3 regions of the Alishewanella sp. WH16-1 genome follow, and region 1 is predicted to be linked to each of the others. Evidence: predicted binding sites of a transcription regulator. Region 1 holds the regulator's gene; each other region holds the start of a gene.
What was found. Region 1 encodes FNR, which switches genes on or off when oxygen is low (the NO sensors DNR and NnrR bind a similar motif). Its sites were predicted from a motif close to TTGATCTAGATCAA; they were not measured.

Region 1 (10,421 bases):
AAACACTGGGTGAAGACAAGGTACATATCCTGACAGCCTATGTTTATCGCTTAGCGAATCCGGAAGACCTGCGCTAACACCAGGCAGGATGTTCTGATAGAATCTAAGCCCCGTACAGGGGCTTAGTTTTATAATGAGGTTACGAATGCAAAAGGATACCAAACCCTGGTATAAATATGTCTGGCCCTGGGTATTAATTGCGATACCGGTTTTGACGGCGCTAAAAGCGGTGCATACCGTGGTAGTGATGCAACAACACAAACCGGAAGTCGTCATTGATGATTATTATGCGGCGGGTAAAAGTATCAACTTGCAACTTGCCAAGTACCGTGAAGCGGCGTTGCGTAATCTGGATGCCAGCATCCTGGTCGCCGGCAATAGAGCCGTAGTGCGCTTTGCCGAAAATGCGGTGCTGGGCGACAGCATTCATTTAGACTTTTATCATCCAACCCTCGGCGCCCGGGATTTTGCTGTCGATGCAGAACGCAGTGGTGAACTACTTTATGTTGCCACCCTACCCCTGACACCAGATGGTCGTTGGCGCTTAACCGTATCGGATGCGTCCAATGAATGGCGACTCAAAGCCAATCTGGTGCTGCCGGCTGAGCAGGAAATTAAACTGGGTTATAAATAATCACTGTTATCTGTATTGATTAAGGAAGAGGCGTCTTGGGCGACCTGCAGTGTTTCCATTGCCATGAGCCGGTAGCTACCGGCGAGCGTTTTACCCTGCATATCGATGGTAACCGGCAGTTTTTTTGCTGCGCAGGTTGCCAGGCGGTTGCCGATACCATTATTAATAATGGCCTGGCAGACTATTACCGCTTCCGTACCGAAGCCGCGGCTAAAGTTACCGCCCTGCCCGACGAGCTTGCCAACCAGTTAGCCAACTTTGATCAGCCAGACGTACTGGCCGATATCAGCCGCCAGCATGGCGATTTAACTGAACTGGAATTGTCACTATCCGGCATGAGCTGCGCTGCCTGCGCCTGGTTAATTGAAAAGCAACTGAAAAAACTGCCAGACATTGCCAAGGTTACGGTTAACGCCTCTACCCAACGTGCGTCGGTCAGTTGGGACAGCAATAAGCTGCCATTAAGCGGCATTTTACGGCAAATCTCTGAGCTGGGTTATCAGGCCAGTCCTTTTGTTGCCGATCAGGAAGAACAGACCTTTAAACAGGAATTAAACCGCTATCTGAAACGATTGGCGGTATCGGGCATTCTCACCATGCAAGTGATGATGCTGGCCTTCGCACTGTACTTTGGCGAATACACGGGTATCGAAGCCTCGCATGAAGGCTATCTGCGTTGGATCAGTATGCTGTTGACCATACCGGTGCTGCTCTATGCCGCCAAACCTTTCACTCTCAGTGCCTGGCGCAGCATTAAAGCCAGGCAGATGAATATGGATGTGCCGGTTAGTCTGGCGCTCTGGTATACCTTTTTCGCCTCGTCTTATGCCACGCTGTTTCATACCGGTGAAGTCTATTTTGAATCGGTCTGTATGTTTACTTTTCTGCTGCAGTTGGGTAAGTTTTTTGAATACCGCGCCCGGGCCCAGGCACGAGAGGCCACCAGCAACCTGCTAAAGATTATGCCGGTCACCGCCACTTTATTAACTGAGCAGGGCCCAACCAGTGCCTCGGCGCGCCGGTTGCAACCTGACGATCTGATCCTGGTCAAAGCCGGCGAAACCCTGCCAGCTGATGGTATCGTCACAGAGGGGCAAAGCTCGGTTGATGAATCGATGCTAACCGGTGAATACCGGCCCATTAGTAAAGGGCCCGGCGATACAGTACTGGCAGGCAGTATCAATCATGATGGTTTGCTGAAAATTCGCGTTAGCGAGGCCTTGGCACACTCCCGCCTGGGCCAGATTATCCAGTTGCAGCAGCAGACGCTAAATCAAAAACCGCGGTTGGTGGAAAAAACTGACCAGCTGGCAAAATACTTTGTCGAACGCTTACTGGTAATAGCGGTATTGACCTTTGGTTTATGGTATTTCTGGTGGAACCCGGACCGGGCATTCTGGGTTACCTTGTCGGTCTTAGTTGCCACCTGCCCTTGTGCACTCAGCCTGGCAACCCCCACCGCTATTACCTGTGCCTTAGCACGCTTAAACCGTCAGGGGATCCTGATTAAAAATTCTCAGGCGCTGGAAACCTTGCCAGAAATCAGCCATATCGTGTTCGATAAAACCGGTACCCTTACCGAAGGCCAGTTTAGTGTCTGCCAGGTCACCTTACTCAGTACGCAATACGGTGAAGCTGAGGTGCTGAATTTCATTGCCAATCTGGAGCGCTATTCCGAGCATCCCATCGCCCGGGCCTTTGCTCCGTATCTGACCGAACCATTGCAACTGCAGCAGGTGAGCGTCGCCGTTGGCGCTGGGATCAGTGGCAGCTGGCAACAACGACAGCTTAAAGTCGGCAGTGCGGCGTTTTGTCAATTGAGCGAAGTCAGCAATGCGATGGTATATCTGGTGATCGATGGCGAGCCGATTGCTGCGGTAGAGCTGAGTGATCAGATCCGGGCGGAAGTGCCGGCACTGGTCGCCAAACTGCAGCAACAGGGTTATCGTTTAGGCATGTTGACCGGCGACAGCTCTGAGCAAGCAGAGCAGATCAGCCAGCAGCTGCAGTTAGATTTTATGGTAAAGGGCTGCTCGCCAGAGCAAAAAGTCGCGCAGATCCAGCAACTGATTGCCGATGGCCATAAAGTCTTAATGCTTGGCGATGGCATTAATGACAGCCCTGGCTTTAATGCCGCCCATATCTCTGTCGCCGTGCACTCAGGCGCGGATTTATCAAAAAACCAGGCCGATGTGGTGCTGTTAAAGCCAGATGTCAGCCTGGTATTAGATTTAGTTGCCGGTGGTAAACAAAGCGCCCGTACCATCAAACAAAACCTTGGCTGGTCGGTAGGCTATAATCTGATTATTATTCCATTGGCGGTAGCAGGCTTTGTATCACCTTATATTGCCGTGATTGGTATGTCCTTCAGCTCCTTGCTGGTGGTATCTAACTCGTTAAGGTTACTGAAGAAATGAGCATTATTTATGTACTGATCCCGATTGCCATTTTATTTGTCGCCATCGGTATCTGGATTTTCTTTTGGGCGGTACGCTCAAAACAGTTTGAAGATTTGGAAAAAGAAGGCTTAAGCATCCTGTTTGATGAGGATAAGCAGCAGGTGCAGTCTGACAACCCGCGCCAGCAGCCAAACCATAACAGCCCGTCGCGCCAAGATGAGCCCTGATTTTCTCGCCGCTATACTGATTGGTTTGTTGGGGAGCAGTCATTGCCTGGTAATGTGCGGCGGTATCGCCAGTGCCTTACAACTGAGTGTACCGGCAGAACAACGCCGTCACGGCTGGTACTTTCCATTGTTACTCAGTGCCGGACGCTTAACGACTTACGCCTTGTTCGGCGCCCTGGTTGGCTATTTTGGTATTACGGCGATGCAAGTGACCGGGGCATCCATGCTATGGCTGCGTTTGCTTGCCGGCTTGCTGCTGATTGCCATGGCGCTGTACATTAGCCGGCTCTGGTTTGGTTTAACCCGATTAGAAAAGGTTGGTCAGGGCCTATGGCAGCGGCTACAGCCACTGAGCAAAGCGCTGTTACCACTGGATTCCGCCAGCAAAGCTTACCGCTATGGCCTGTTATGGGGCTTTCTGCCCTGTGGCCTGGTTTACTCCACCTTAAGCTGGAGTCTGGCCAGCGGCAGTGCGCTAAAGGGTGCCGCCCTGATGCTTGGCTTTGGCATCGGTACCCTGCCCGCTCTTCTCGCCGTTGGCAGCGCAGCCAACGCCTTACGTCAGCTCAAAGCAAATATGCTGTTTCGTTATGCGACTGCGGCTATACTGGCTATCTATGGCTTTTATACGATATGGCTTGCTTTGCAGAGGTTAGTTTTTTAAGCTAGCAGTCATATTAGGGACTTTAGGATCCATTCGATGCAACGCTCGGCGATTAATTGTCAGGATTGTGGTTTTAGCCAGCTGTGCCTGCCATTTTCACTTAACGATCAGGAAATGACCAAGCTGGATGACATTATCCAGCGTAAACGCCCGCTGCATAAAGGCGATATTCTGTTTGAAAGTGGCACCGCACTAAAATCGCTGTTCGCCGTGCGTACCGGATCCTTTAAAACCTTTACCCTGACCGAACAGGGTGAGCAACAAATTACCGGCTTCCATTTGCCCGGCGATATTATCGGTTTTGATGCGATCAACACCCAGCAACACGTCAGTTACGCTGAAGCGCTGGAAACCGGAATGATTTGTGAAATCCCGTTCAATAATCTCGAACTGTTATTAGATCAACTGCCCAAATTACGGCAACAAATGATGCGGCTGATGAGCCAGGACATTCAGGCAGATCAGCAAATGTTGCTGTTGTTAAACCGGAAAACTGCCGAGCAAAAACTGGCGACCTTCCTCAATCATCTGGCATCACGCTACGGTAACCGGGGCTTTTCGTCTAAGGCTTTCCGTCTGACGATGACCCGCAGTGATATCGGTAATTATCTGGGCTTAACCGTGGAAACCATCAGCCGTTTGCTGAGTAAACTGCATAAAGATCAGATTATTGATGTCGACGGTAAACTGATTACCATTCTTGATGCGTCGGCACTAAATAATCTGGCAGGGAATTGCTAACCCCCCATATTGATTTCAGTAAAGCAACAACGCCTATTGCGCCGCAACGCCGCTTTAACTTTGTTGCTTGTTTATTGATTTAACACAAAGGCCCCGCTACCAACTCCGGTTATTTTGACTACACTTAGGTGAGTTAGAATGGATAGCCGGAGATATTATGTCGATTTACAACAATGTTTTAGTGGTACTGGATCCAACTACGGAACAGCAAAAAGCGCTGGATCGTGCGCTGGAACTAACCCGCAAACAAGGCGGTAAATTAACGGCCTTTCTGTCGGTATACGAGTTCTCTTACGAAATGACCACCATGTTGTCCGGTGATGAGCGCGAAGCCATGAAACAAGCGGTGATTAAGGATCGTGAAATCTGGCTTAGCAGTTTATTAGCACCGGCAACGGCCGCCGGGCTCGACATTGCGATACAGGTGGTTTGGCACAACAGACCTTTCGAAGCCGTGGTCAAGGCGGTACTGGAGCATAACTTCGACTTAGTCATTAAAGGTACTCATGATCATGACGTACTGAAATCGATGATTTTTACCCCAACTGACTGGCATATTTTACGCAAGTGTCCCTGCCCGGTATTGCTGGTAAAAGAACACGCCTGGCCGGAGCAAGGAAATATTATCGCCGCAGTTAATGCCGGCAGCGAACAAGAACATCATAAATCATTAAATAAACGCGTAATTACTAAAGCGTTACAAATGGCTGAATTGCTGCACGCCAAGGTACATCTGGTCAATGCCTATCCGGGTACGCCGGTTAATATCGCCATCGAAATCCCGGAGTTTAATCCGCAGGAATATAACAGCACTATGCAGCGCCACCATAAAGAAGCCGTCAAGCTGCTCGCCGATGACTATGCGATTCCGGCGGACCAGTGTCATGTGCTGGAGGGTATGCCAGAAGATGTGATCCCGAAACTAGCGCGGAAGCTGGATGCGGAAATGGTATTAATTGGTACCATCGGCCGAACCGGTTTATCGGCTGCCATTATCGGCAATACCGCCGAGCATGTGATTGACCGTTTGGACTGCGATGTCTTGGCGTTAAAACCGGAAAACTTTGTCTGTCCGCTGGAGAAATCCTAGAGCAGGATCCTATTCCTCTTTTGCGTAGGCGCACCCTTGGGTATAATGTGCGCCTTTTTTCTGTCTGGTAGTTAATGATGTCTCACGCCGCGCAAGCGAAAGCCCAATACAATCTGAATAAACTGCACAAACGGCTGCGCCGTAACGTTGGCCAGGCCATTGCTGATTTTGGCATGATCAGTGAAGGCGACAAGGTGATGGTGTGTTTATCCGGCGGTAAAGACTCTTATACCCTGCTGGATATTCTGCTGAATCTGCAACAATCGGCGCCAATTAATTTCAGTATTGTGGCGGTGAATCTTGATCAGAAACAACCGGGGTTCCCGGCGCATGTGCTGCCAGAGTATCTGACAGCCATTGGCGTCGACTTTAAAATTGTTACTGAAGATACCTATGCCATCGTCAAGGAAAAGATCCCAGAGGGCAAAACGACCTGCTCGCTGTGTTCACGCCTGCGCCGTGGTATTTTGTACCGCACTGCCAAAGAACTGGGCGCAACTAAAATCGCCCTCGGCCACCACCGCGATGATATGCTGGAAACCTTGTTTTTAAATATGTTTTATGGCGGCAAGATGAAATCGATGCCGCCCAAACTGATCAGTGATAACGGCGAACATATCGTGATCCGGCCTTTGGCTTACTGCAAAGAAAAGGATATCGAAAAATATTCGCAAGCCAAGGCTTTCCCGATTATCCCGTGTAACCTCTGTGGCTCACAGGACGGGTTGCAGCGGCAGGTGGTAAAAGAAATGCTGCAGGACTGGGATAAACGTTTCCCGGGCCGGATTGAAACCATGTTTCAGGCAATGCAGAACATTGTGCCGTCCCATCTGGCCGATAAAACGCTGTTTGATTTTGCGGCGATTAGCAAAGAAAGCGCTCTGCTCAGCGATGGTGATACCGCCTTTGATAAGGTTGCAGTACCTAGCGTACCAGTAGGTTTCGAGCAGGAAGATGACGAGTTAATTGTGCATCAGGCAGTGGAATTAAGCTGAGCGTAACAGGCTACGGCAGCAACACCAGGCCTGCTCAGTTGAGCAGGCTTTTTTATCGCTTAATCTTCCAGTAGACGACGGTTAAAACGAATCATCGCGGTAATTTCTTCGATATATTCATGACCGCGCTCAGAGTAGGCACTCAAACCATGTGCCAGGGCTTCACCACGCAGAGGCCGGTTTTCAGCACGGTGTTGTGCGCGGATCTGCCGCAACTGCTCGTAAGTATGAAAGGTATTCAGATTATAAAAATAACTGCGGATACTGGCTGCCGGACTGTCGAATTTCGCGACCTCGTGAAACTGATCTTCGGCCCGGTTTAGCGGGATCAGGCCACAGCCCTCGCGAAAACACCACTGGCCGAAGAAATTATAACCCTCTATGGCAAAACGGCTGGTGCCCCAGGCAGACTCATTTGCTGCTTGCATTAAGACTAAACTTTCCGGGATCACATCTACCCGCAGTAATAGCTCAGCCAGGGTTTCCTGATCCGTCTCTGCCACGTCTAACTTAAACTCGTCATACAAGCTATACAGAAACGCATATTCCTCAATGCTGAGTCTTAAGTTTTTCTGCTTTTTCTCGGCAATCTCCAGCAGCTGTTCACGTAACCACAATAAACGCTGATTTTCGCGTTTGACATGCGGCCTCAGATAGTCAAAAAACGCTTGTTTCTTGCGATCGACATTCGCGATGGTATTGAAATCAGGTAACGGCTGCTTTGGGATCGCTGCCTTCGGATAAGCGAGCCGCTGCAACAACTTCTTTTGGTCGGCATCCGATAAGGCGGTTAGCCGGCTTGGAATTTGCCATTCCTCCAGTGCTTCAGGCTCTTTTACTGGTTCCAGTTCACTAAAAGGACTAAAGGTAGCCACCGCCACTAACAGCCAAAACAGCACCAGAATCAGGTTACGGATTAAGAGCATTCACCACCTTTTAAAGCAACAGATCGTTTCAGTTAAACCCAAAATAGCCGCATATTCTACCGCCTATAAGGCTTAGATTCGAACAAAAAGTTCGCAGTCGGCTTTTTTTGTATTTTATTGCCTGAAAATATTGCAAATATTTGTTTACTGATAAACACTGCACTGGGCAGCTTTAGCGGTCTGGATGGATAAACAACCCCAAATTGAAGAGTCAGGCGAACAAAATGAAAGCGGTAGAACGGTCAAATAAACTGGATGGAGTTTGTTACGATATTCGTGGCCCGGTGGCACGCGAAGCAAAACGCATGGAAGAGGAAGGCCACCGCATTCTGAAATTAAATATTGGCAATCCGGCGCCCTTTGGCTTTGAAGCGCCGGATGAAATTCTCAAGCATGTGATCCATAACCTGCCAACCGCCCAGGGTTATTCCGACTCGCAGGGTATTTACCCGGCGCGGGTCGCCGTTGCACAGTATTACCAGCAGCGTGGCATTCTGGGTGCCGATGCGGATGATGTCTATATCGGTAACGGCGTCTCTGAGCTGATCCTGATGTCATTACAGGCACTGCTGAACAACGGTGATGAGGTACTGGTGCCAATGCCGGACTACCCGCTGTGGACGGCGGCGGTGAATCTGGCGGGTGGTAAGGCAGTCCATTACCTCTGTGATGAGCAGCAGGATTGGTTGCCGGCACTGGATGATATCAAGGCAAAGATCAGCAAAAAAACCCGCGCCCTAGTGCTAATCAATCCGAATAATCCGACCGGTGCAGTCTATGACGCGGCATTTTTACGGCAATTACTGCAAATCGCCCGTGAACATAAACTGGTGGTGCTAAGTGACGAGATATACGACAAGGTGCTGTATGACGGTACTGAGCACGTTAGCACGGCGGCCTTGGCCGATGACCTGGTGATGCTGACCTTTGGTGGCTTATCGAAGAATTACCGCATCGCCGGCTTTCGCATCGGTTGGTTATTTATCTCCGGCGCCAAGCAGGCGGCACGGCAGTATATTGAGGGTTTGAATATTTTGGCATCGATGCGGCTTTGTGCCAATGTACCCTGTCAACATGCGGTGCAAACGGCACTGGGTGGCTATCAGAGTATTAATGAGCTGGTGGTACCGGGTGGACGCTTATACGATCAGATGGATCTGGCGCACAAGCTGGTGACCGAAATTGATGGCATCAGCTGTATGCGCCCCAAGGGGGCAATGTATCTGTTTCCGAAGATCGATCTTAAAAAATACCGGATTCAGGACGATGAGCTCTTTGTACTGGATTTTCTGCGCCAGCATAAGGTACTACTGGTGCATGGCCGGGCTTTTAACTGGCCAGAGCCGGATCATTTCCGTATTGTCACGCTGCCGCATAAAGAACAACTGACCCAGGCGATTAGCCGCCTCGGCCAGTTTTTACAGAGCTACAGTCAATATTAACTGTTGTTGCAAATCGCGGCCGCGTTAGCGGCCGCCTCTGTCACCCCGGACACCTAATTTAGTTTATCATCGACCCAGAACTTGGTGCCTTTAATGGTGGCCTGCAATGCCAGCCCCGTTTCGGTAAACTGATAAATAGTCACCTCATCGACACTGGCTTCGGCGCCAACCGCGGCGCCTTTATCGCCGGCTTTGGCGGCAGCATCGGCCTGAGCGCCGAAAGCCCAGCCCTGTTCAATAAAGCGTTGTAGCGCCCGCTCAGTATGAAACACCAGTACCAGCCGGAAGTCTTTGACACCCGCTCCCAGACCGACGCCAACCTCGCCCATTTTCATATAGGTATCGGCACCGCTGCGATTATTGCGAACCACGCCATAGCCGCCGCCAAAACTCGCCAGAATCAGATTGACATTAGCATTGCTAAATACCGCATAACCGGGAGCCGCCGCCACTTCCGCCCGAGCACTGGTTTTTTCGCGGTATAGGTCGTTGAGTACCTGCTGGCGCATCTCAGTGATGGCAGCACGCTGTTCTGCCGGGGTGGCATTAATGCCGGCAGCACAGCCTTGCAATACCCACAGCAATAACACCATCAAACTAGTTCGAATCCACATTACAGTTCTCCTTTAACGCGGTCTGCTTGACCCTGAACGGATTAAGCTTAGCCCAACTATCTGAATCCGCGGTTAATCGCAAATCATCGCTGTCCAACTGAGCAATGGTTGTCAGTTCTGGTCTGAGCAGGTATGCTCTGCCAGATTACAGCCATCCGGATAGCAATATGTCTGCTGAATTTTCATTTCAGGCCAGTTTTGAAGCCTTTACCAACCAACTTGCCTCAGTGGTGTTTTATGCCTTTTCGTTTAATGGCGTTGATATTCCGCTGGTAATGATTTGGTTGATCAGTGGCGCTATCATCTTTACCTGCTATCTGGGTTTTATCAATATCAGAGGTTTCGGCTATGCTATTCGGCGGCTGTTTGCTAAACCAGAGCCCGGCAGCAGCGGAGAAATCTCGCCCTATAAGGCGTTAACTACCGCACTGTCCGGTACTGTTGGTACCGGTAATATTGCCGGGGTCGCGGTCGCCATTAGCCTGGGCGGGCCTGGCGCCACCTTCTGGATGATTATGGCCGGTTTGCTTGGCATGTCGACCAAATTTGTCGAATGTACGCTGGCGGTAAAATACCGCCAGGTGAATGCTGATGGTACTGTCTCCGGTGGCCCGATGTACTATATCAAGGCCGCGCTGGATAAGTATCAGCTACCGAAACTCGGTACCGCACTGGCGCTGTTCTTCTCG
Region 2 (10,421 bases), on a different contig from region 1:
TTTAACAGTCGCCTTAACATAAACGCCTGCTGCCCAATACGGGTCAGCCGCAGCCCAGGCTTCTGCATCTGCTAACGAGGGGAATTCAGCCACCACCAGCGAGCCGGTAAAGCCGGCTGCGCCTGGATTGTCTGAATCAACGGCGGGCAGCGGGCCGGCCATTAGCAGCCGACCTTCCGTTTTTAATTGCTCCAGGCGGGCTAAATGCGCCGGCCGGGCTTGTAACCGTTTTTCCAGACTATTGGCCGCATCTTCGGCATAAATCATATAGAACATGTTAAAACTCGCTACGCTAGAAATTCTGGCTGCACCTTAGCAGATTTGTGCTTTAAAACCAATTCAGGCCGGCAGGTCGGGCTAGGATTTCCCGGCACAGGCTGTTAGCATGAAGGCGCTTTTTCTAACAATAACTAAAAAAATCCATTCAGGGAGTCCACCCACGCATGAAACGTGAACAATTCAGTTCCAGCCTTGGCTTTATTCTGGCCGCGGCCGGCTCCGCCGTTGGTATCGGTAATCTGGTCGCCTTTCCGGTAATGGCCAGTAAAAATGGCGGCGCCGCCTTCCTTATCATGTACGCGATTTTCGTGTTCTTTATTTGTTTACCCGTGATGCTGGCCGAAATGAGCCTGGGGCGTCACACGCGACAAAATCCACTTGGCGCTTACACCCAAATTGGTCAAAACCGCGCCTGGCGCACTGTGGGTTGGTTGTCGGTAATTACCCCTTTTATGATTGGGGTATTTTATCTGGTGATCACGGTGTGGATTGCCGGTTATCTTGGTAAAGCAGTGTTAGGCCAGCTCGACCAACTGGCTGATCCTGAAGGTTTTAATGTCTTTATTAACAGCAATGAACTCTTTGTGTATATGGCGCTGGTGGTCGGCTTAACCTTCTTAATTCTGCAGGGTGGTGTCAAAAAGGGTATCGAAAAGGCGACTACGGTATTAATGCCGACACTGTTTATCATGCTAATTGCACTGGTAATTTACGTGCTGACACTAGATAACGCCATGTTAGGCGTCAAGTTTTTCCTTATCCCGGATTTTACTAAGCTTACCGGTGAAGTCCTAAATGGTGCCTTGGCGCAGGCATTCTTCTCGTTATCACTGGCAATGGGTATCCTGATCACCTATGGCTCTTATATCCAAAAGCATGACAATATCGTCTCAGCCGGTAAAACCGTGGCAGGTTTATCGTTGTTAGTTGCCGCTTGTTCCGGCTTGCTGATCCTGCCTGCAGTATTTTCGTTTAATCCTGACATTCAAATCGCCGAGTTATCCGAGTCCAGTATCGGCATGATTTTTATGTTTTTGCCAAAAATTTTCCTGGCTTTACAGGCGGATATCGGCTATTTCGGTGCTTCTTTTGTCGCCGCGTTCTTTTTCTTACTGGTGTTTTTTGCTGCCATGACCTCACTGGTATCCATTATCGAAGTGCCGGTGGCCAGTGTGATGGACGGTAAAGGTTTAAGCCGCCGCAAGGCGCTTTACACGCTAGGTGCGGTAATGGTGGCATTGGCGGTAGTATCTGCCTTGTCATTTGGTCGCATAGATTGGCTAAGCAATATTCTGAACTATGGCGGTAACAACAAGTCCTTCTTCGATATGGTTTACGACATGTTCTACGAAACCATTCTGCCGTTAAACGGTTTCTTGCTGTGTTTGTTTGTCGTTTACCGCTGGAAAGCGCACAACCTGGATAAAGAAATCGCCGATGGCAACCCGGGCTTTGCCGGTTCAGTGCTGCAAAAATACGTTAACTTCTCATTGGGTACTTTTATCCCACTGATCCTGTTAATTATTTTTGTAAACACCGTCTCAACCATCTATTTCGGTAAAAACTTACTGTTCTAACTGGTCCAACCGCACTCCGGTACCGGTATGACCTCTGAGGTCTGGCCGGTACCGGAGTGCTGTGGATAACTCAGGCTTGGGTAGCGATAAGGCTTGTTCTGCGGCTGCCGAGGGTGTCGGGGATTTTCCCGAGCTGGCAAGCGGCCTGGCTAACCTGAATGCCTTGCGCCTGACAGCGCTCGGTGAGCAAGGGTAAAAACTTCTCGGCCTGGCGCAGCGCTGCGGGCTGATCAGTATAAAATTGCAGTTGCAGATCCTGGCCCGCCAGTTTAGCGACAGCCAACAGCTGGCCATACTGGCACAAATCAAACTTCATCGTCAGTTGCCAAAGTTTTTGTTTCTCTGCGCCTGGCTTTTTCTCTGCTTCACGTTGCTCGAGTAAAATTTCACTAAACCGGCTTTCTTGTTGCTGCTGCAGCGCGAGCGGAATAAACCACTGCTGGTTTAGCTGCGGCAAATCAGCATTTTGCAGCTGCGATAACTGCAGCAAACTACTGTGGCTGCCCAGTGCCCGCAGCAATTGGCTGGCTTGCTGGTTATCTAACTGGCCAATTTGCTGCGCCAGCTGCTGGATTTTGCCGCCGGCTTTGCTGTTGTCGCTTAACGGTTGACGTAATAAATGTCCTAACAATAATTGAATCGCTACGGCCAGCGTGCCGGCGCCAGTGCTCAGATTAGGCTGAGCCTGCAGTGGCTGAAATTGCAACACGGCTTGCAGCTGTTGCTGGATTTCCGACACACTAAGTACCTGATTACCGCCCGGTTGAGCTTGCCGGACTTGCTGCAGTAATGCCACGACAGCCGCGGGCATTTCCGGCAAGGCAGCCAGTCGGGCCGGACTGCTGCTAAGTAGCGGCAGTAACTGACGCCAGCCCTGCTCAGCCACGTGGTTTGTGGCTTTATCTGCGCCAGATGTCGCTGTTGCCGCGCCCTGGTTGCTCTGCCAGGGTAGCGGTTTCAGAAAATCTTTATTATTAAGCTGTAGTACTTGTTCTGCGGCTACCGGCTGCACTGATAAAAGTATGCCCTTTGGCTCAAATGTGCTACCGGCAGCTGTGCTTGTGGTAGAAGCAGGCTGCAGCTGTAAGTTGACTGGTTGAGTATTGCTGCTGAGCGTTGCAGGAAGTTTCAACGGCTCACCGGCCAGTTGCGCCGGCACCTCCCCCCGGCTTAATTGTTGCTGCAGCATCGCCAGTTGTTTTGGCTCCTGCAACAATCGGGCTTGGGTTGCAGTAAGTGGTATCTCCGTTGCTATCCCGGTCAGAACCTTAACCTGTATCGTCAAGCGCTCAGCATTAAGCTGCTGAAAATTCAATAATAGTGGCAAACCGGGCGGCAGCGGCGGCACTTGCTGCAGCGGCAAGCGCAATACACCTTGCGGCGTTTGCACAACTAACTCGGCAGCTTGGTTAGCCTTAACTTGTAACCGCGCGTAATAGTCTACCCCCGGTTGCAAACGGACATTATGCTGTTCGATATTAGCGCCAGAGAGTTGTAAGACTTTGTCTAAATTCAGTGTTTTCATGCTATTACCGTTAGCCTCGGCTGTTTGAGATTGTTTCATCAACGGCAGCCTGGTGGCAAGCAAACTCTGAATGACGGCAGGCTCTTTTAATGATGACAGCGGAATACTTTGAGTTGCCCGCGGTGTAGCGGTTTGCACCGATAAGGTTCCATGACTGCCTAACTGCAGAGTTATCGGGGCGTTCGTCGTCAGAAAGCGCTGTATCTCTGGTGTCAATATCGGCTTACCATCAAGCAGTGGGCTTTCACCACGGTTAAGTTGCTGCGCAAGTTGCGTTAATTGCTGCGGCTGCAACAAGATAGTGCGCTGTGGCGCCGTCAACGGCAGCGTGATGGCGGCGCCAGTCTGGCTGACGAGGATGCGGATCCCCTGGCCTGGCTCAAATGCCAGTGTCGCTGTTAAAGCTTTGCCGAGGGGCAACTCAGGTAATTGCAGTAATGATAAACGAAGCTCAGCAGCTCCAGAGCGCAGCACTAATAACGGTGCGCCAGCTTGTAACTCAAGTTGTGCCGGATACGGCGTATTTAACACTAAAGCTGCGCCACTCTGAGTAGGCAATGCTTGGCCAGCTCTTAGCAGTGGGAGTAAAGGGTCCATTAACTGAGCTGCCCGTTGCACGCCCGCCTGGGCCTTTGACAGGCAGCGGGAGAAGAATCTGACTGGTCAGACCGGTACCGGAGTGCTGTGGATAAAATCAGCTGGTCAGACCGGTACCGGAGACGTGTGGATAAAGTAGTTGGGGTGGTACCGAACCGCAGCAGAGAGTGTGGTGGATAAGTTGCGGAAAAGATGCTGATCTGGATCATGGCTTAGTACCGGTTCTGATTCGTATTCGTCGCCTGTTATGCTAATATGCGCGCAAATTTTTGCAGAGTCGATAGTTAAGGCCAGTGGATCTTACGCAATCAACCCAATCGCACGCGCAGAGCGCATTGCTCGCTGCCAGCAACCTCAGCTGCGTTAAGCAGGACAGGGTGCTATTTGAGCAGTTATCTTTGCAGCTACATCCCGGTCAGTTACTGCAAATCAAAGGCAAAAACGGCGCCGGCAAAAGCAGCTTATTGCGTATTTTAGCCGGTTTGGCACGGGCCGACGAAGGCGAGCTGTATTATCAGGGGCAAGCTATCGCGCAAAGCCGGGTCGATTATGCGACTAACCTGTGTTTTATCGGCCATCAGAGTGGTATTCATGAACAGCTGACCGCGCTGGAAAACTTACGTTTCTGGCGCGCCGCCTGTGATCTAACACCGGCCGATGATCTGGCCCTGCTGGCGAGCCTGGGCTTAGCCGGTTTAGAAGATATCCCATGCCGGATGCTCTCTGCCGGTCAGCAACGCCGGGTGTCATTAGCCAGGTTATGGACCACTAAAGCCCAAATCTGGATCCTCGACGAACCCTTTACCGCTTTGGATCAAAGCGCTATCGCCACCTTGCAGCAGCATTTTGTTACTCACCTCGAGCAGGGCGGAGCCATTATTCTCACTACTCATCAGCCACTTAGCCTGCAATATGCACAGCTGTTCGCACTGGAGATCCACTACCGATGGTAAGTTTTGTGGTGTTCTTACAGCGCGAGCTAACCTTGTTAGCGCGGCAAAAGTCAGATTGGCTGAATCCGGTATTATTTTTTATCATCGTATTAACACTTTTTCCGCTGGGCGTTGGCCCAGAGCCGAATATGCTGCGTATAATGGCGCCAGGTATTGTCTGGATCGCCGCCTTACTCAGCGTACTGTTGGCGGCTGAGCGGTTGTTTAAAGATGACTACCGTAACGGCGTGATCGAGCAACTGGTCGCATCGCAACAGGCATTAATGCCCTTTGTATTAGCGAAAATCAGCGGCAACTGGCTTAGTACCGGCCTGCCACTGGTGTTGTTATCGCCGTTGGTGGCCTTGCTGTTTGATATGGAAAGTGCCGCCTTTAGCGCGATGGCACTGACACTGCTGCTGGGTACGCCGGTACTGAGTTTGCTTAGTGTGCTTGGCGCGGCCATTACGGTTTCGGCCGATAAAGGGGGCATTTTGCTGGCCCTGTTGATTTTACCGCTGTATATTCCGCTGCTGATTTTTGCCAGTGCAGCGATTGAGGCCGCCAGTATCGGGCTTGGCTATCAGGGGCAGTTGGCAATTTTACTGGCAATAATGTTGTTTGCGCTGGCGCTGGTGCCGATGGCCGTGTGCAGTGCCCTGAAAATTAATGTGAGCTGATATGTTTAAGTGGTTACATCCGCTGGCCAAGCCAGAAACCCTTTATCATTTTTGCGGCAAACTCTCGCCCTGGTTAATGGCCAGTGCGCTTTTCACGCTGCTGCTGGGCAATATCTGGGGTTTGGGCTTTACGCCAACCGATTATCAGCAAGGCGACAGCTACCGTATTATTCATATCCATGTGCCTTCGGCCATTATGTCGATGGGCGCCTATCTGGCGATGGCGATTGCTGCCTTTACCGCCTTGGTGTGGCAAATTAAAACCGCGCAATGGGCTGTATTGGCGATTGCCCCAATTGGTGCGGTATATACAGCTATTGCCCTCTTAACCGGTATGGCCTGGGGTAAGCCAATGTGGGGCGCCTGGTGGGTGTGGGATGCCCGCTTAACCTCTGAACTGATTCTGTTGTTCCTGTATTTTGGTGTCATGGCACTGCATGGTGCCTTTTCAGACCGGCAAACCGGTGCCAAGGTTGCTTCCTTGCTGGCAGTGATTGGCTCGATTAATTTACCCATCATCCACTTTTCAGTGGAGTGGTGGAACACCCTGCACCAGGGTGCGACTATTACCAAATTCGCCAAACCGTCAATCGATCCCAGTATGTTATGGCCGTTGTTGATTAGTTTGCTGGCGTTTAAGTTACTTATGCTGTGGTTAACCTGCGTGCGGCTACGCACCGCTATTTTGGAAAATGAACAGCACCGGCCCTGGGTAAAACAACTGGTAGGTAAAGTATGATGCACAGTCTGAGTCATTTTTTTATGCTTTTTACCGCCAGTCCCGAGCTGCCGCAGAAACTTTTTGGCCTTTTTCCGTTCTATTTCGCCAGCTTTAGTGACTTTTTAGCCATGGCGACCACCGGCATCAGCTATGCGTTTTTTGTCTGGTTATCCTTTGGCTTAACCTATTTATTGCTGGTGGGGTTAATCGTCTGGAGTTACTACCAACACAAACAATTTAAGCAGCAATTAGCCGCCCGGCTGGCACGCGAACAACGAGTTAAGCAGTATCAGGAGCAACAGACCTAATGCAATCAAGACGTCAGAAACGCCTGTTTTCCATTCTTCTAGTCATCGGCCTGATTGCCGGTGCTATCGGTGCCATGCTATTTGCCCTTAGCCAAAATATTAATTTGTTTTATACCCCGGGCCAGCTGGTGCAGGGCCTGGGCGAAGGCAAAATTAAACCCGATGTTGGTCAGCGTTTACGCTTAGGCGGTATGGTGGTGCCAGGCTCGGTGAAGCGTGATGCAACCAGCCTAAAAGTCAGTTTTGATTTAACCGATGACAGTGGCGAAATTGCCACCGTGGAATTTGAAGGTATTCTGCCGGATCTGTTTCGTGAAGGGCAGGGTATCGTCGCACAGGGCTCGTTAAAAAGCGCGACAGTGTTGGCGGCAACCGAAGTGTTGGCTAAACACGATGAAGAATATATGCCGCCGGAAGTCGCCGAAGCGATGAAAGGTATCCGCCACGTCCCGCCCAGCCAGCTAAAGCAGTCTGAGCGCAGCAGCGCTAACTACGGAGGCTAAGCATGATTCCTGAATTAGGGCAGCTGACGCTGACGTTTGCCTTTGCGCTGTCGTTATTGCTGGGTGTAGTGCCATTAGTTGGCAGTTTTACCGCTAACGAGCGGGCCCTGCTGGTCGCTAAGCCTTTAGCCGTGGGTAATTTTGTCTTTACGCTGCTCGCGTTTATCGCGCTGTGCTGGGCGTTTTATCACGATGACTTTACCGTTATCAACGTTGCCACCAACTCCAGTTCAATCCTGCCCTGGTACTATAAACTCACCGCCACCTGGGGCTCACATGAGGGCTCTATGCTGATGTGGGTGATGATTCTGGCAGCCTGGACCGCGCTGGTGGCACAATTTTCCAAGGGCCTGCCCTTGCTGATGCAAGGCCGGATCCTCGGCATTATGGGCCTGATTAACGTTGGCTTTATCGCCTTTTCGCTGTTTATGTCGAATCCGTTTGAGCGCAGCCTGCCGTTTTATCCGGTAGAGGGTAATGATCTTAACCCACTGCTGCAGGACTTCGGTATGATCATTCACCCGCCGCTGCTGTATATGGGCTACGTGGGTTTTGCGGTGTCTTTTGCCTTCGCCATTGCGGCATTAATTGGTGGCAAATTTGACAGCACCTGGGCGCGTTGGGCCAGACCCTGGACCTTAGCAGCCTGGATGTTCCTGACGCTGGGCATTATGCTCGGCAGCTGGTGGGCCTATAAAGAGTTGGGCTGGGGCGGCTGGTGGTTTTGGGACCCGGTCGAAAATGCCTCCTTTATGCCCTGGCTGGTGGGTACGGCGCTGATCCACAGTCTGGCCGTTACTGAAAAGCGGGGTACCTTTAAATCCTGGACCGTATTGCTGGCGCTGGGCGCCTTTTCTCTTAGCTTACTTGGTGCCTTTTTAGTGCGCTCCGGCGTGCTGGTGTCGGTGCATTCGTTTGCTGCCGATCCGGAGCGCGGCGTCTTTCTGCTGATTTTCCTGCTGATTGTCATTGGTGGTTCCTTATTACTCTATGCCAGCCGCATGCATTCGGTACGCAGTCAGGCACGTTATGAGCTGTTCTCCCGCGAAGTGATGCTGTGGGGTAATAATGTGTTTTTACTGACGGCAACCCTGGTTGTCCTGCTGGGTACACTGTTTCCACTGGTACATAAAGAGCTCGGTTTAGGTTCGATTTCTATTGGTGAGCCGTTCTTTAACCAGATGTTTTATTACCTGAATATTCCTTTTGCGTTGTTACTGGGTTTAGGCCCCTGGGTGCGCTGGAAGCAGCAAAAGGCGGCGCCGTTGTTAAAACCCCTCAGCATGGTGGCGGTATTTAGCCTGATCCTGGCCCTGGGTACTCTGGCGGCCACCCAAAGTGTAACAGCGAATCTGGCATTACTGGGGTTATTACTCGGTGCCTGGGTTGGCTTGTCGGCCTTGTTGGAAATTTACCAGCGGCTGCAGCAATTTGGTTCACTGTCTAAAGGTATCGCCAAACTACAGGCCTCGCACTATGGCATGACGCTGGCCCATATCGGTTTTGCGGTGCTGGTGGTCGGTGTAGCGATGACGCTGACCTACAGTGAAGAGCGCGATGTACGGATGGAAATAGGCGATCGGGTGGTGCTGGCCGGTTATGAGTTTGAGCTGCAGGATGTGTATAAGCTGAACGGCCCGAACTATGGCGGCGAGGCGGCAGAGCTGGATGTGCGTACTGTTGATGGCCGCTATGTCACGCATTTACATGCCGAGAAGCGCGAATATAAAATCCAGCGCATGGTAATGACCGAGGCCGCAGTACATGCCCGCTTAAGCCGCGATTTATATGTCTCGCTGGGCGAGGCCTTACCTGGCAACGCCTGGGCGATTCGGGTTTATGTGAAGCCTTTTGTGCGCTGGATCTGGTTAGGCGGCTTGCTGATGTCACTGGGTGCACTGATCGCGCTGCTGGATAAACGCTATCGTCGCCCAACCACCGCGGTGGAGGTGCGACATGCGTAAAGGCTTGTTCTATATTCCGCTAGTGCTGTTTTTAGGCTTGTCGCTGTTTTTATTAAGCGGCCTGTTTTCCGATCCGCGCGAGCGCGATTCCGCCATTATCGGTAAACCACTACCTGCCTTTAGCCTGCCGGATTTAATGAACCCACAGCAGCAGTGGACGCCGGAAAGTTTAAAAGGCGAGACCTTCTTGCTGAATGTCTGGGGTATCTGGTGCCCAACCTGTAATGCCGAGCTGGGGTATATGAGCCAGCTGCGCAACGAGCAGGGTGTGCGAATTATTGGTCTGTACTATGTGTTACCCGAGGATCCGATGTTTGGCGAAGTGTTTGATTTAGCCACCCTACAAAAGGATGTGCAAAGCCGACTACAAAGTTTTGGCGACCCTTATCAGTTCAATATTCTGGATCGCAACCGCCGTTTGTCGATGGATTTAGGCGTAAGTGGCGCGCCGGAGCATTTTATTGTTGATGCCGAAGGCATAGTGCGGGCCCATCATATCGGTGATATTAACCCCCAGGTTTGGCGCAGCAAACTGGCGCCAATTTATCAACAGTGGGTGGCTAAACCATGAAGCCTTTAATTGCATTGCTATTGCTGGTCAGTTTTAGCGTGTTGGCTGATGGCAGCAAAGAGCTGATGACCTTTGAAAGTGAAGAGCAGCGCCGACTCTACGCCCAGTTAACTGCGGAGCTACGCTGCCCGCAGTGTCAAAATCAGAATATCGCCGATTCTAATGCGGTGGTCGCCGTGGATATGCGCGAAAAAACCCACGAATTGGTGCAGCAGGGCTACAGCCGGCAACAAGTACTGGATTATATGATTGACCGTTATGGCAACTTCGTCCATTACCAGCCGCCATTAAACCGCATAACAATCTGGCTCTGGTTATTGCCAGCCCTGGTGCTGCTGGCGCTTTTCCTGTTCCAGCTTAAACGCCGCGCTGGTCAGACCGCACTCCGGTACCGGTCTGACCAGTCAGCAGAGCCTGCACCGTCAGCAGCTAAGGCGGAGCTAGAGCAGCAGCTGGATAACATTATCGATCGCTATCGGAGTAATAAACCATGATCTGGCATCTTGTCGCCGGCGCACTCGCCATGTTGGCGCTAAGTGCCATCTTTATCTGCTGGCCACGCCGTGCCAGTGCGCAAAATAATCAAACGCCGGCTCAGCTATTTGAAGAACGACTGCAGTTGTTGGTATTAGCCCGTGATGCCGGTGAGCTGGCCGAACAGGACTTTGCCAGTGCGGCTTCAGAACTGAAACAACAGTTTCTGGAGCAGGAGCAGCAAGCCGTGCGTTATCAGCAACCCCGGCATAAGGCATTATTTCATTTAA
Region 3 (10,421 bases), on a different contig from region 1:
GCTGACAGTTGTATTAGACACCAGACGATTGTCGGTGCAGATCACCGTAGCAATCCGGTGTTCCAACATATCTTTAAACTTATGCTGGCGGATATCGGTAATTGCCGGATTGGTTTGCAGATTACTGGTCAGGCAAACCTCTACTGCGATACGCTTATCGGCGATATAAGAAGCCAGATTATTAATATATTTAGTTTTATCAGTAATCGCCGGATCTTTAATCATCTCCGGGATAAACATCGAATAGCCATGGCCAATACGATCGGCATAACATTCGGTAATGGCTTCAAATACACTTTCCGCACCGTAGGCTTCGCCGGCATGCAGGGTTTTCAGTAAAAAGTGTTGGTGAGCGTACTCATAGACTTCTTTAAATTTACCCGCCGGATAACCCGCCTCCTGCCCCGCCAAATCCAGACCAACAATCGGGATGCCCTCGTCATCCCTTAACCGCACACTGGCCCGTACCAACTCCATCGCTGCCAGTTTGATCACATCCATCGGCGCAAAATCGCGCATTAATTGAAACAGGTTGGTGTAATAAGGTGAAAAACCTTTATTACCAAACATCCGCATTGCACAGTTAATAATGCCATAATAAAACGGTGGTTTCTGACCGCTCAGTACCGCTTCAGTGGCGTTATATTCTTGCATCGCCTGCTTTAGACCGTTATTCACTGCATGCATAATCCGGTCGAAATCGATACCGCGGGTCAGATCGATCAGCAACTGCGGCGCAAACCGCACTTCGATATAGTTGACCCCTTCCGCCTGATTATCCACTGCCAGCTCGTAAGCGGCCTGTTGCAGGTTTTCCGGGTCGCGTAACACGGCACAGGTATATTGGAAGCAATGCAGATACTCACCCAGATTCTGATAGCGCTCTTTGAACACCAGCTCTTTTAAGCCAGCTACCGTCTCAGAAGGCAAAGTGACCTGGCTGCGTTTGGCCATGTCGATAAGACTGTCTAACCGTAAACTGCCGTCCAAATGCAAATGTAAATCGGACTTGGGCATCATCTTAATAAAGTCGGCGGAGTAGCGTGGCATAATCATTCCTCTGTTAACTAGCTGAAAGAATATCACAATCAGCTTGCCACAAAGGAATGGTAACGAAAAATTGCATAAGCTCTAAAAGCAACAGGGCGCCGATAGCGCCCTGTTGCTTTACATGAATTAAACCTTAAAGCGGTTTACCAGCTCATTAAGTTGAATTGCTAATCGCGACAATTCTGTTGCGCTGGCAGAGGTTTGCTGCGAACCGGCTGAGGTTTGATTGGCCAGGTCGCTGATAGTAATAATATTACGGTCAATTTCCCGTGCCACTTTCGATTGCTCTTCAGCGGCACTGGCAATGACATGGTTCTGATCGCTGATACTGGTAATATTGGTCGCGATCTGCCCCAGGGCTGCGGCAGCTTCTTCAGCCACATTTTGGGCATCACCAGCGTTTTGGCTAATTAGCCCCATGGCATTTACCGCTTCACGTACCGAACCTTGCACTTGTTGGATCATTTGTTCAATTTCACCGGTGGAGGTTTGGGTGCGGTGCGCCAAACTACGCACTTCGTCGGCGACGACGGCAAAACCGCGGCCGGCATCACCGGCGCGGGCTGCTTCGATCGCCGCATTCAGCGCCAGCAGGTTGGTTTGCTCGGCCACACTGCGAATCACTTCCAGCACCTGGTTAATTGACGAGACTTTTTCTGCCAGCACATTAATCACGGTGACGCTTTGCTGAACCTCGGTATTCATCTTGCCGATAACAGCACGGGTCTGGGTAACCTTCTGGCTACCATCTTTGGCCAAGTTGGCCGATTGTGCAGACGCATCTGAGGTTTGCATCGCCGTTGCCGCCACTTCATCAACGGCTGAGCTCATCTCAGTGATCGCGGTCGCGGCTTGTTGTACTTCGTCATTTTGTTGCTGAATGGCGCGCGCTGACTCATCGGTAACGGCATTGAGTTCTTCCGCAGCAGAGGCCAGCTGACTGGCTGAGCTGGCGATATGGCCAATGGCATCACGCAGTTTTTGCTGCATTTGTTGTAAGGCTTCAGCCAGGCGGGTTAACTCATCGTCACCGTCTTTATTGATACGCTGCGTCAAATCACCTTCAGCAATTTGCCGGGCAGACTCAACCGCTTGCTCCAGCGGTGCATTAATGCTGCGCGAAATAACCAGTGCAATCACTATAGCAATCGCCACCGCTAACACTATTAGTACAATAACAATAATACGGGCGGCCTGATAAGCACTGACTGACTCGGTTCGCGCGGTGTTAGCAGCTTGCTGTTTGATACGGGTGAGATCGAGTAAATCCGTTGTCATCTGTGCCGTAATCGGGTTAATTTGCTGCAGCAAATCCAGCGCCATACCGGTCTCGTCCTGCTTCAGAAACTCGATCGCTTCTTGCTGTAACTGCAAATATTGCTGTAATCTTTTTTCGAAATCAGCAAAAACTTCCCTCTCTTCATCCAGATATATGTTAGCAGAAAATGCCTGCTCATTACGCCGCACCTCTGCTCGTAATTGCTCTACTTCGTTCAGTGTGGCGCCTTCCTGCGTAATGTCGGTAGTTAACATCAAGCGTAAGGTTAAGGCCCGCAGAAGGGTGACGTTCAGATTTAAGTCCGCCAGGCTCATTAGTGAAGGTAAAGTATTAGTTTCAACCAAATTCGCCCGTTCACGAATTTGCGACATGGTATTCAGGTTATAAAGACCCAGCGCGGCCAGCATAAAAGCCAGAGCGCCAAAGGCTGCCAGTAAACGTTTTTGAATGGATATTGTTCTAAACATAGGTTAAACCTTGCATTAAGTTAACGGCGTAACTAACTTGATCCGTAATGAATGTTTCGCGGGTGAGTTTCACTACTTTAGCAGTTCTATCAAGCCTTAACAGTCCTGTCGATAGAAAAGCCCAACTTTTTTTCTGAATCGTGCGCTCAACGCCCACTAAATTCTTTTAATTAGTTCGCAGCCATACCTGCAAATTATGTTGATCTGGATCAAGCAACAAGCGTATTATTATTTCAGAAATTTCTGAAAGTTCAGTAACGGGATGCGCATATGCAAATGACTCCAATGATTGAATCCTTTGTTTACCACTTTGGCGAAATGGGCAGCCGTTGGGGCTTTAACCGTACCGTTGGCCAAATTTACGCCCTGCTGGTGATTAGCGAGCAACCGCTCTGTGCCAATGAAATTGGTGAGCTGCTGGGGATTTCGCGCGGCAATGTCAGTATGGGGTTAAAAGAGTTGGGTAGCTGGCAGCTGGTGCAGGTTAGCCATAAACCCGGCGAGCGGCGCGAGTTTTATCATAGCCGCGGTAGTATCTGGGATATGGCCAACCGGGTGTTTGAAGAGCGGCGCAAACGGGAAATGGACCCGACGCTTAGCTTACTGCGTGACATTATGATGGACGAAGCGGCTAATCCGGAAGAAGCCTTTGCCCAAAAGCGCATCGCCGAAATTCACGATCTGCTGGAGAACATTACTGAATGGACGCAAAGCCTGCAATCCTTGTCGCCGGAGAAGCTGAATACCTTAATGAAGTTAGGCTCCGGCGTTGGCAAGGTACTGGAATTTACCGATAAGTTTTTAGGTAAAAAAGATCCGGCAAAACAAGCCTAGCTGTTTTTGCCACCTGTTGTTCTGTTGTAGTGAGGTTGCCATGTTAGACACCCTGTTGCTGTCACGCATTCAGTTTGCGGCCAATATCAGTTTTCATATCCTGTTCCCAACCATTACCATCGCCCTGGGCTGGTTGCTGGTGTACTTTAAAATCCGCTTTGACCTGTCACAGCACCCGGTGTGGATGCGCGCCTACCGCTTTTGGGTCAAAGTCTTTGCACTGACCTTTGCACTGGGTGTAGTCAGTGGCATTACGATGTCGTTCCAGTTCGGCACCAACTGGCCGGGTTTTATGGAGACAGTAGGCAATATTGCCGGCCCGTTACTGGCCTACGAAATCCTGACCGCCTTTTTCCTCGAAGCAACCATGCTCGGCATTATGCTGTTTGGTTTTAACAAGGTACCGCGCTGGCTGCATACGCTGGCCACCTTACTGGTGGCAATAGGTACTACGCTGTCGGCATTTTGGATCCTGGTGCTCAATTCCTGGATGCAAACTCCGGTTGGCTTTGAAATGCGTGATGGCGTAGCGCATGCCACTGACTGGCTGGCGATAATTTTTAACCCCTCCTTCCCGTATCGTTTTACCCATATGCTGCTGGCGTCGGCACTGACGGTCTGCTTTTTGGTAGCCGGTATTTCTGCCTACCGGCTATATCGCGGTGACAATAAAAAAGCCCCGCGCCTGACACTAAAAACCGCCCTGTTTACCGCTGCTGTGCTGGCCCCAACCCAGGCCTTTGTTGGCGACCTGCACGGTTTAAATACCTTAGAGCATCAGCCACAGAAAATCGCTGCGATGGAAGGAATTTGGCATACCCAGCAAGGCGCGCCACTGGTGCTGTTTGCGATCCCTGATGCTGAAACTCAAACTAACCGCTTTGCGCTGGAAATTCCAAAACTGGCCAGTTTAATTCTGACTCACGATTTAAACGGTGAGCTGAAAGGCATTAACGAATTTCCGGACGCACACCCACCGGTGGCGCCGGTGTTCTACAGTTTCCGGGTCATGGTGGGTATCGGTGTATTAATGCTGGCCGTGGCCTGGTGGTGTAGCCTGCGGTTGTACCGAAAAGGCGAATTATCACCGCTGCAATATAAGGTATTAATCGGCATGTCGTTCTCCGGTTGGATCGCCACCCTGGCCGGTTGGTATGTGACCGAAATCGGCCGCCAGCCATACCTGGTATATGGTGTGCTAAAAACCAGTGACGCCGTGACCACTGTGGCCAGTGAGCAGGTTGCCTTAACGCTAATCATGTATCTGGCGCTGTATGTGGTGTTACTGCTGGCCTATGTTAAAACCTTATTCTGGCTGGCAAAACGGGCGATTGAGGTTGAGGAATATGACCTGTCGCTGCCAGGCCTACCGGAACAGAAAGCCAAACTCGCCAATGAAGGAGTCGAAGCATGAATTTCCTGACTGCAGAAAATCTGGCACTGGTGTTCGCCGGCCTGACAGCACTGGCGGTACTGCTGTATGCCATCCTGGATGGTTATGACTTGGGCGTGGGCATAACGCTGCCGATGCAGCAAGAAGCCTGGCGCGATACCGCCATTGCCTCTATTGGTCCGTTCTGGGATGCCAATGAAACCTGGCTGGTGCTGGCCGTCGGCTTGCTGCTGGTGGCTTTTCCGGCGGCGCACAGTGCGATTCTGCATGCGCTGTATTTGCCCGCCGCCTTGTTGCTGATTGGCTTGATCTTACGCGGTGTCGCCTTTGATTTTCGCGCCAAAGTAAAACCGGAGCGGAAAATCCGCTGGGACTGGACCTTTAAATTTGGCTCCTTGCTGGCAACCTTTAGCCAGGGCTTTATGCTGGGTATCTATGTTATGGGGCTGGAATACAGCGTTGGCAGTGTCGTGTTTGCCAGCTTTAGCGGCCTCTGCGTTACCGCCGCCTATGCGATGATTGGCAATGCCTGGCTGATAGGCAAAACCAGTGGCGATTTACAGCGCCATGCTATCCGGCAGTGTAAACTGGCCGGGGTTTGGACCTTGGCCGGTATTTTGGCCGTCAGCGCCATCAATCCGCTGGTAAATGCTAATGTGTATCAGGTTTGGACCGAGCCGCCACTGGCCTATTTATTTGCCGCCATTCCGCTGCTGTGTTTTGCGATGTTCGCGCTGGGTTATTTGGCTTTAAAACGGCTACCGCTGCCCGATGATCGCGGCGCCTGGCTGCCGTTCTTTATCTGTAAAGTGATCTTTGTCTGCAGCTTTGTCGGCTTAGCACTCAGCTTCTACCCCTTTGTGGTGCCGAACCAGATGACACTGTATGAAGCGGCCAGCTCCAAAGAGTCCCTGACCATTATTTTCTTCGGCGCTGTTGTGGTCATTCCGATTATCGCCGCCTATACCGCGGTTGCCTATTATGCGTTTCGCGGTAAGGCAGATGGTTTGAAGTATTACTAATAAGACAATGAGAGCGCTAAGCCATTTTTTGTAAGGCTAATGGCTTAAACCCAAAATAGGAAAAGTTGGTGATCACCATAAACACAGCAGCCCTCCATTTTTGAGGGCTGCTGTCAATGTTTAAAACACGTTTAGGCGACTGCGCCACCTCTTCACAGAATGGAGCCTACGCCCCACAATCGTCATATCTCAGGGCGATAGCAGTGTTGTACCAGAAAGGAGCAACAGCTGAAATACCAGAATAACCCTGGCCACAGCAGCAAAGCTTACGATAAGCCAATTTAGGAATAATCGACTTTTAAATATAGCCAGCTAAGTTACCTAAAACTTTTGCGGTCTGAAAATCCACACTTCGCTGAGGCTAACAATGCCAGGCTGGGTGTCAAAAAACTCCTGAGTGATCTGCTCAGCAATCTGTTCAGCTTTTTGCTGATCTTTCACAATGACCTCAATTTTCATCAGATGTAAGGCATCGATAATTGAAGCATGCTGCGCTGGGTGCAGGTGTAAAGAGCTATTGCCGCCCGCTTCGAAAATACTGTAACCCTTGGCGCCAGCCTCTTCTAATAACGCGATGAGATCTTCTTCCAGCACCTTTTCCGCAATAATATTAATTTGATAAGCCTGATATTTCATAATGGACTCCCGCGCCTTAAAACACGACTTTCGCTAATTCGGTGAATAATGGAATACAGACGGCAATCGCAATCGGGGTACCAATACTGGTTGAGGAACCAATATAAGCGGAAGGATTTGCCTTGGGTATACCCGCCCTGAGTGTCGGAGGGCCTGAAATATCCGAACTTGACGCTGCCATCACCGCTAATAGTACGGTCCCGCCTGCACTAAACCCAGTTAGATGATGCGCTAAATAGCCCAAGCCAAAGCCAATAGCACCATGCGCAATTGGCGCTGCAATCGCATAGACGACGTACCAATGCGCCACTCTGCGTAGTTCACTTAAACGCTGCCATGCTTCAATACCCATAATGAGCATTAGAATTGATAAGAAACCGCGGAATACTGGTTCATAAAAAGAAGCATATACCGGTTCCGGTTTGGCGAATAAGCCAATTAACAACCCTAATAATAACGCAGTAAGCGCTGAACCTTGTAAGCTATCGATAATAATTTCTTTAATTGAGATAGGCTTACGCACTGATTTTTGGGGTTTATCCGCCGTAGCCTCGGCCATCGCTTGCTGCCGATCACTGGCTAAGCGGCCTAACACTATTGCCAATATTAAGGCTGGTATGTCCATAAAGGGGTAGAGTGCCGATACCCAGGCTTCGTACTCCATACCAATATCATCTAAATGCAGCATCGCAGCGGCAAAGGTAGAGGCTGAAACCGCACCAAACAAGCCGGCCGTGGCTAAGGCATCAGTTTCTTTCACACCAGGTAATTTTGCTAAGGTGTATTTACCTAACAGCACAATTAACACACCAGCTATGACGGCAAAAAAGGCAGGAAGTAGCAGTGCAGCAAGGTTAGCATTACGGATTTCCATGCCGCCTTGTAAACCAATTTTTAGCAGCAAGACGATAACAATAAATTTGTAGACAGGCTCTGGAATGGTGAGGCGACTTCCGAGTGCCGCAATCAACATACCGCCAAGTAGAAATGCCAAAGTTGGTTTTTGTAGACCAACGATAAAATAATCCGCGACTGTTAGTAATATATCCATTTTCACCTCAAACTACTCTACGCGCCAGCATAGAGGCTAATCGATACTGTGGCAAACTGAACAGCAGGATACTAACTGATTTTGCTCACTCCCATGTTAATTCTTACTGTAAAAAACCCCAGTACAAAACCGGGGTTGCTATACAGAAGCTTACTTTAAGCCAAATTAATACCGGGTGTTACAGACTAAATCTGAAACCGATATAAGCCGTTCGCTCGGCTGCGGGTTCAATGCCGTCAGTTCTAACCCTGCTATAATAATTTTCGTCTAACAGATTGTTTACGCCAGCGAATAAGGACCAACGTTTTGACAGTTCATACTCGGCACTCAAATCTACCACCTGATAGGATGGTATCTTGGCATCAATAGTTGCCGTACCTGTACCACGAGGCAGATTGGAATCTTGCCAGTACTGATCACCAACCAGCGTCAGGCTGAGCGCAGCAGTCAAGCCATTACTTGCATAGTTAAGCCCGGTACGTACCAGGTAATCTGGTGCAAAAGAGACTTTATTACCTACCAGGCTAGCGTTTGTACTACTTGTTATTTCTGCATCTAACCAAGAGCCGTTCGCGAAGGCAGTAAGATTATGACCAGGCGATAATGCAAAAGCATACTGCAGACTTAGCTCAACACCCTGATGACGTGAATCACCACTGTTTACCCGCTCAATATCGGTGATATTAACTTGAATTTGTTCAATTTTATCCTTGAAATCAATACGGAACACACTGACATCGAAAGCAAATTGCTCGGTAACTTGGCTACGATAGCCTAATTCGTAGTTCATCGCTTTCGATACTGAAGGATCATTAGAACCTGCCAACTCAGACGTTGGATTGATTAAATCATCAAAGCGTTGTGGCCGGTAAGATTCTGAAATATTGGCATAGACTTCAGCAGTATCAGACAGCTTCAAACCTGCGCCTAAACCAAATAACAGCTCATTAAAGGTCCGATCCAAATCAATGGCATCACGGTTTAAACTGGCGCTTTTCACCACTTCAACCATATCATAATTCAGACGCTCATAGCGTACCGCCGGTACTAAGCTAATGTTGCCAAAGCGGAACAGGTTTTCGACAAACAGTGCGGTATAGGTGGTAACACGATCTTGCTCAAAACGAAGGTCAGCGGCATTTTGAGCGTCAGAGGTCAAATCACTATTGCGGTGCTGCGTACGAGGACTGTCACCACTAAAGCCAGATGTACCTGCAGTTAAAATATTATTTTCACCCCAGGCTAAGCTATAACGCAGATCGTAACCTAGGTTACGGAATTGCTGCTCGTCAACCGTTGTCGAAGAAGGTGGATTTGCAGGCGGAACAAAGGCGCCTGAACGACGGCTAAAACGATCCATCGCTAGATACCAGATTTTTCCGTTAAGGCTGGACGCTGCATCTAACTGCTGCTCGTAAGTTAAGCTTGCTAGCGTTTGGTCAATTTTAACACGGTTAAACGGTGTTTTAACCAGATCACGGTTGTTCGCAAATTCAGCCGAGGTTAAACGGCCGGCTTCACCCGAGTCAGAGCTATACACATCTAAATTAGCTCCGATTTTGATATCTTTGAAACCTTCGTAACTGAGTCCTAAGTAGCCAGAGCTAACATCAAAATCTTCGTTATTACGTGGGCCATCGGCACGACGATGATCAAATGAGGCCATAAAACCGGTATTGCCTTGTGACCAACGCGCTTCATTATAGGTGCTGTACATAGCATCGCTACCCACAGCATGCTCAGTCACTATGCGGGTTTCTGCTTGTGCAGAGGGGCCACGAGTAACAAAATTGACTACTGGGCCGATTTGCGGGCCGTAAAGTAAGCCTGAGCCACCGCGAATAAACTCTACACGTTCAATGCGCTGACCACCTGGCATATAGTACATGGTGGCATAACCAAACAGGTTGGCAGCCAGTGGCACATTATCTTGATAAAAGGCCACAAATTCAGATTCGTGCGGGTCACCCAAGCCACGATAATTAACATTGTAGATGCTGGGGATCTTCTGCTCTGAGACAAATAGACCCGGTAAAGTAGCAAACATTTGGCGTAAGTTAGGTTCAATCAGCGTTGGCTGTTCACTGAGTTCAACGACTGAAGTCTTCTTGCCCGCAAAGATCCGACCTTGCTGTATATCTGGCAGCTTGTTGCCGCTATCTGCTATTTGCGCACCGCGTACCTCCAGAACTTCGATTTGCGACTGCTTTTCTTGCGGCTCTGCCGCATGACTTTGCAAACTGCAAATAGCTAACGCCAGCGCCACGTGCTGTGCAACCCGATTTACTTTCATTCTTACCACCTCTTTAGTAATACCAATATAATCACAAATGCGAAACATTACTATTTTCAATCAATACGGATCACAAGTAAATAAACAAAGATGAACTTTTTTTGAGTTGTCGCTGTTTAATAGGAATCTATGGCTAGTTAAAGAATACTTTCAAAATGACGTCACCTGTAACCGTTTGGGCAGGCCCAATCCTTCGCCGACTGCAACCCAATCGAATAACTATTTGGTTGGCAACGGCAGAACCTGTTACCCCAGAGTTAACACTGTTCACTGACAGTGGTTTGTACCATACTTTACCCGCTTCCGTATTGTCTGCCGGTCATCAACAAATCAAAGCGGGAGATAATCTTCATTTTCAATTATTTGACCTTAAACTTGAGATTAGGTTACCTGTCC

Region 2: a site for FNR is predicted at 4,174-4,187, ahead of ccmA (cytochrome c biogenesis heme-transporting ATPase CcmA). Genes of this name have one in related genera too.
Region 3: a site for FNR is predicted at 2,996-3,009, ahead of AAY72_RS09240 (GbsR/MarR family transcriptional regulator). Genes of this name have one in related genera too.

The regions. Positions count from the first base shown of each region.
Region 1 covers NZ_LCWL01000003.1:40,067-50,487, reverse strand. Annotated here, with positions in the region: gene ccoP (cytochrome-c oxidase, cbb3-type subunit III) at 1-77, shown strand, start outside; gene AAY72_RS00850 (FixH family protein) at 146-634, shown strand; gene AAY72_RS00845 (heavy metal translocating P-type ATPase) at 670-3,051, shown strand; gene ccoS (cbb3-type cytochrome oxidase assembly protein CcoS) at 3,048-3,260, shown strand; gene AAY72_RS00835 (sulfite exporter TauE/SafE family protein) at 3,250-3,924, shown strand; gene fnr (fumarate/nitrate reduction transcriptional regulator Fnr) at 3,961-4,665, shown strand; gene uspE (universal stress protein UspE) at 4,823-5,755, shown strand; gene ttcA (tRNA 2-thiocytidine(32) synthetase TtcA) at 5,833-6,750, shown strand; gene AAY72_RS00815 (glucosaminidase domain-containing protein) at 6,810-7,676, opposite strand; gene AAY72_RS00810 (pyridoxal phosphate-dependent aminotransferase) at 7,901-9,118, shown strand; gene AAY72_RS00805 (YSC84-related protein) at 9,172-9,732, opposite strand; gene AAY72_RS00800 (sodium:alanine symporter family protein) at 9,900-10,421, shown strand, end outside.
Region 2 covers NZ_LCWL01000037.1:30,901-41,321, forward strand. Annotated here, with positions in the region: gene AAY72_RS04090 (YciI family protein) at 1-276, opposite strand, end outside; gene AAY72_RS04095 (sodium-dependent transporter) at 444-1,856, shown strand; gene AAY72_RS04100 (flagellar hook-length control protein FliK) at 1,927-3,978, opposite strand; gene ccmA (cytochrome c biogenesis heme-transporting ATPase CcmA) at 4,272-4,931, shown strand; gene ccmB (heme exporter protein CcmB) at 4,925-5,590, shown strand; gene AAY72_RS04115 (heme ABC transporter permease) at 5,592-6,329, shown strand; gene ccmD (heme exporter protein CcmD) at 6,326-6,619, shown strand; gene ccmE (cytochrome c maturation protein CcmE) at 6,619-7,122, shown strand; gene AAY72_RS04130 (heme lyase CcmF/NrfE family subunit) at 7,125-9,086, shown strand; gene AAY72_RS04135 (redoxin family protein) at 9,079-9,657, shown strand; gene AAY72_RS04140 (cytochrome c-type biogenesis protein) at 9,654-10,151, shown strand; gene ccmI (c-type cytochrome biogenesis protein CcmI) at 10,148-10,421, shown strand, end outside.
Region 3 covers NZ_LCWL01000096.1:56,968-67,388, reverse strand. Annotated here, with positions in the region: gene AAY72_RS09250 (adenosine deaminase family protein) at 1-1,050, opposite strand, end outside; gene AAY72_RS09245 (methyl-accepting chemotaxis protein) at 1,177-2,796, opposite strand; gene AAY72_RS09240 (GbsR/MarR family transcriptional regulator) at 3,067-3,630, shown strand; gene AAY72_RS09235 (cytochrome ubiquinol oxidase subunit I) at 3,671-5,044, shown strand; gene AAY72_RS09230 (cytochrome d ubiquinol oxidase subunit II) at 5,041-6,045, shown strand; gene AAY72_RS09225 (DUF3240 family protein) at 6,367-6,681, opposite strand; gene AAY72_RS09220 (sodium-dependent bicarbonate transport family permease) at 6,698-7,732, opposite strand; gene AAY72_RS09215 (TonB-dependent receptor) at 7,911-10,025, opposite strand; gene AAY72_RS09210 (alkaline phosphatase D family protein) at 10,181-10,421, shown strand, end outside.